2 regions of the Clostridium omnivorum genome follow, and region 1 is predicted to be linked to the other one. Evidence: a T-box and tRNA genes for the amino acid it is inferred to sense, from the RefSeq annotation. Region 1 holds a T-box; the other holds one or more tRNA genes.
The links. The T-box of region 1 lies ahead of gltX (glutamate--tRNA ligase). A T-box ahead of a tRNA ligase gene usually reads a tRNA of that ligase, here a tRNA-Glu.
Positions count from the first base shown of each region.

Region 1 (2,191 bases):
TGCAATAATAGAAGAATGGATGATTCCTATACTAACTAAAGGAAATATCATTAAGTGGAATTTATCAACCATGAGATTAATATTACCTAATGAAATAATACTATCAAATCCTAAAAACAATTTAGAGGACCTAAAAATAAATGATGCTGAGTTTATTTATGAAAATTCCCACTATAAAGATTTTATATCGATTCCATATATTATTGACAGAATAACTAACGGAGAAAGTTCATGTATTCGCTGTGGAGATATACCTATAGCTTGGGGAATTACTCAGGATGACGGAGCTCTGGGTTTTTTACATGTTATGCCTGAATACAGAAGAAAAGGATATGCTCAAGATATAACTATAGATTTAATTAAAAAAGTTCGTAATAAGAATAAAATTCCATTTGTACAAATTGAAGAAAACAATGAAAAATCTATGAATTTAGCTCTAGGATTAGGATTTAAAAAAGATAGATTAGTAAGTTGGTTTGAAATAGAGTAATACTTATGAATGAAAGCATAAAAAATTGATAAAAATATAATAAAGTGGCTTAAACACCTTTACAATTATAATTCTAAAATATATAATTTAATATATTACTATTACAAATATAATATCATATGCAATGAAAAAGAAGAGTACATAGATAGTTTATTTAAAGAGATCTAAGGATGGTGGAAACTTAGAATTAAACTCTATAGAAAGAAGCTTTGGAGCAATAAGTAGAAAATCGAAAGTGATATAGTACATTTATGGGGTAATTCCCTTAAAGATAATTAAGTGGGTTAAGGGAACTTAACCAATTTAGGTGGTAACGCGAAAATGGCCTTTCGTCCTATAATTATGGGATGAAAGGCTTTTAAATTTATAATAGAAAGGAAGTTAAAAATGAGTTGTGAAAAATTAGCTAAAATAATATACCCTAATATTGAAAAAACACCAGAGTATTACGCCGAGAAATACCCTAAGAGAAATTTAAAGGAAAGAGCTAAAGTAACTAGATATGCACCAAGTCCAACTGGTTTTCAGCATATAGGTGGAATATTTTCCGCATTAATTGATGAAAGAATAGCAAGCCAAAGTGATGGTGTTTTTTACCTTAGAGTAGAAGATACAGATCAAAAGAGAGAAGTAGCAGGTGCAATAGAAGATACAGTAGCTGCTATGCAATATTTTGGTCTTAATTTTACTGAGGGTATGATATCCAGTGACAAATCTATAGGTAATTATGGACCATATAGACAAAGTGAAAGAAAAGAAATATATGAGGCTTTTGCATATGATTTAATAAAAAAAGGTTTAGCTTATCCATGCTTTTGCAGCCCTGAGGAACTAGATAAAATTCGCGAGAGTCAAGTAGAACAAAAGATAACTCCAGGATATTATGGAGAATATGCAAAGTGTAGGAATCTTTCAGCCGAACAAGCAATTGAAAAAATTAAAAATGGTGAAAGCTATATAATTAGATTAAAATCTCCAGGAAATCCAGAAAACAGAGTAGTAGTAAATGATTTAATAAAAGGCGAGGTTTCCTTCCCTGAGAATAATCAAGATATTGTGCTTATAAAAGGTGATGGTCTGCCTACTTATCATTTTGCACATGCAGTTGATGACCATCTTATGGGTACTACTCATGTAATCAGAGGTGAAGAATGGTTATCTTCAATTCCTACCCATATTCAACTTTTTAAAATGTTAGGTTTTGAAGCACCAAAATATGCACATATTCCTACTATAATGAAGATTGATGGAAGTTCTAAAAGAAAATTGTCAAAAAGAAAAGATCCCGAAGCTGCTGTTTCATATTACAATGAAGTTGGATATCCAACTCAATCAGTAATTGAATACTTATTAAATATTATTAACTCTGGCTTTGAAGATTGGAGAGCTGAAAATCCATATGAGGACAACACTAAATTTGAGGTATCCTTAGATAAAATGAGTAAAAGCGGTGCACTATTTGATTTAGTTAAGCTAAGTGATGTATCTAAAGATGTTATAGCTAGGATGAAAGCAGATTTAGTATATGATAACTATGCAAAATGGTCAAAAGTATTTGATAAAGATATGTATGAACTAATAACCACTAATGAGGAAATGTCTAGAAAAATATTTAATATTGATAAGGAAGGTGCAAATCCAAGAAAAGATTTTGCTAAATGGGCAGATGTAAAAGAAAAGGTGTTTTACTTCTTTGATGAA
Region 1 is NZ_BRXR01000001.1:4,402,629-4,404,819, forward strand. It holds gene bsdE14_RS20950 (GNAT family N-acetyltransferase) at 1-490, shown strand, start outside; T-box leader at 606-830, shown strand; gene gltX (glutamate--tRNA ligase) at 878-2,191, shown strand, end outside.

Region 2 (2,191 bases), 2.5 Mb from region 1:
CAGAAGCTTGTACAAATTCATTATAGGGATTCTGACCTTAATGAGCTTATAAAAACTAATAACTTTGACAATTTTAACTTTGAATATTACTCTTCTAGACGTGAAGGCGATGAACATGAAAGCCCTAGAAAAAATATAGAGAAGATTTCATCTAAATGTATGAATTACATAAAAGAATTTAATTTTACTAAAGAAAATTTCTTATTCTTTGGTAGCTCTGGTACAGGAAAGACCTTTTTATCAAACTGTATAGCAAAGGAACTCTTAGATAAAGGCTATCTTGTTGTTTATAGAACAGTAGAAGAGTTAGTGAGTAATCTTAAAAAAATTAAATTTGAAAATGATGATAGTTTAGAGGAATTACTTATAAATTGCGACCTACTTATAATAGACGATCTAGGAACAGAGCAAATAAATGAATTTTCTAAAACTGAGTTTTTTAATTTTTTAAATAAAAAATTACTTAAGGAAAAAAAGATGATTATTTCAACTAATTATACTCTAGAACAACTAATGAGAAGATATTCTGAAAGAATATACTCCAGATTACTTGGAAACTTCTCACTTTGCAAGTTCTACGGCGACGATATAAGAATAAAGAAAAATTTAAGCAAAGCAAGATAATTAAAACCATCCTATAAGAACTGCTTTTGCATCTTATGCAAGATTCAGCTCTATTATAGGATGGTTCCTTAATTAGACTAGATTTAATGCAAAGAAAAAACATTCTAAAGATAACCTTTAGAATGTTTTTTCTTTGGCGACTCAGAAGGGGCTCGAACCCTCGACCTCTGGCGTGACAGGCCAGCACTCTAACCAACTGAGCTACTGAGCCATAATGTGGTGGGCACAACAGGGATCGAACCTGTGACCCTCTGCTTGTAAGGCAGATGCTCTCCCAGCTGAGCTATGCGCCCACATTATGTATTGGTGACTCCTAGGGGAATCGAACCCCTGTTACCACCGTGAAAGGGTGGTGTCTTAACCGCTTGACCAAGGAGCCATATTATATTTTTTAAGTGGAGCTGGCAATAGGAATCGAACCTACAACCTGCTGATTACAAGTCAGCTGCTCTACCGTTGAGCCATGCCAGCATATATGGCGACTCAGAAGGGGCTCGAACCCTCGACCTCCGGCGTGACAGGCCGGCACTCTAACCAACTGAGCTACTGAGCCATAATGTGGTGGGCACAACAGGGATCGAACCTGTGACCCTCTGCTTGTAAGGCAGATGCTCTCCCAGCTGAGCTATGCGCCCACATTATGTATTGGTGACTCCTAGGGGAATCGAACCCCTGTTACCACCGTGAAAGGGTGGTGTCTTAACCGCTTGACCAAGGAGCCATATTATATTTTTTAAGTGGAGCTGGCAATAGGAATCGAACCTACAACCTGCTGATTACAAGTCAGCTGCTCTACCGTTGAGCCATGCCAGCATATATGGCGACTCAGAAGGGGCTCGAACCCTCGACCTCCGGCGTGACAGGCCGGCACTCTAACCAACTGAGCTACTGAGCCATAATGTGGTGGGCACAACAGGGATCGAACCTGTGACCCTCTGCTTGTAAGGCAGATGCTCTCCCAGCTGAGCTATGCGCCCACATTATGCAATGGTGACTCCTAGGGGAATCGAACCCCTGTTACCACCGTGAAAGGGTGGTGTCTTAACCGCTTGACCAAGGAGCCATATATTTTTGTTTATGTCGTCAAACCCGACACGTATTATAATACATAAAAATTTCAATGCCGTCAACATATTTTTTTATTTTTTTAAGTTTTTTTTCTTGTTACTTTCTTCCTACCTAATTTACACCATTTATCTCTGTTTTCCTCTAATTTTCTATATAGTTCATTTAAAGTATACATTATTTAATTATTACCAGAAATCCAAACTAAATACAAAACAAAAAATCTCTCTAATATATTAATTCATTTTATTAAAGAGATTTCAATTTTTACATTATCTAAATGGATGTTTAGCTTTATAGTTTTCTTTTATAGTATGATAACTCAACTAAAGCGCATCCTTCAATAGCTGTTATATTATTTTTTTCACAGTATTCCAAGATATCTTCGCTTTCTGCACCTGGTTGAATTAGAACCTTATCTATTCCCAGTTCCTTAGCTTCTTGAACTATTTGAAGACCCTTCACAGGATTAATACATAAATCCAGCACTTCAATTTTATAA
Region 2 is NZ_BRXR01000001.1:1,918,281-1,920,471, forward strand. It holds gene bsdE14_RS09030 (ATP-binding protein) at 1-624, shown strand, start outside; tRNA gene bsdE14_RS09035 (tRNA-Asp) at 759-835, opposite strand; tRNA gene bsdE14_RS09040 (tRNA-Val) at 842-917, opposite strand; tRNA gene bsdE14_RS09045 (tRNA-Glu) at 929-1,003, opposite strand; tRNA gene bsdE14_RS09050 (tRNA-Thr) at 1,021-1,095, opposite strand; tRNA gene bsdE14_RS09055 (tRNA-Asp) at 1,101-1,177, opposite strand; tRNA gene bsdE14_RS09060 (tRNA-Val) at 1,184-1,259, opposite strand; tRNA gene bsdE14_RS09065 (tRNA-Glu) at 1,271-1,345, opposite strand; tRNA gene bsdE14_RS09070 (tRNA-Thr) at 1,363-1,437, opposite strand; tRNA gene bsdE14_RS09075 (tRNA-Asp) at 1,443-1,519, opposite strand; tRNA gene bsdE14_RS09080 (tRNA-Val) at 1,526-1,601, opposite strand; tRNA gene bsdE14_RS09085 (tRNA-Glu) at 1,613-1,687, opposite strand; gene bsdE14_RS09090 (CoA-binding protein) at 1,984-2,191, opposite strand, start outside.
Region 2: it encodes a tRNA-Glu, which carries the amino acid that the T-box ahead of gltX (glutamate--tRNA ligase) is inferred to sense. The anticodon was not compared.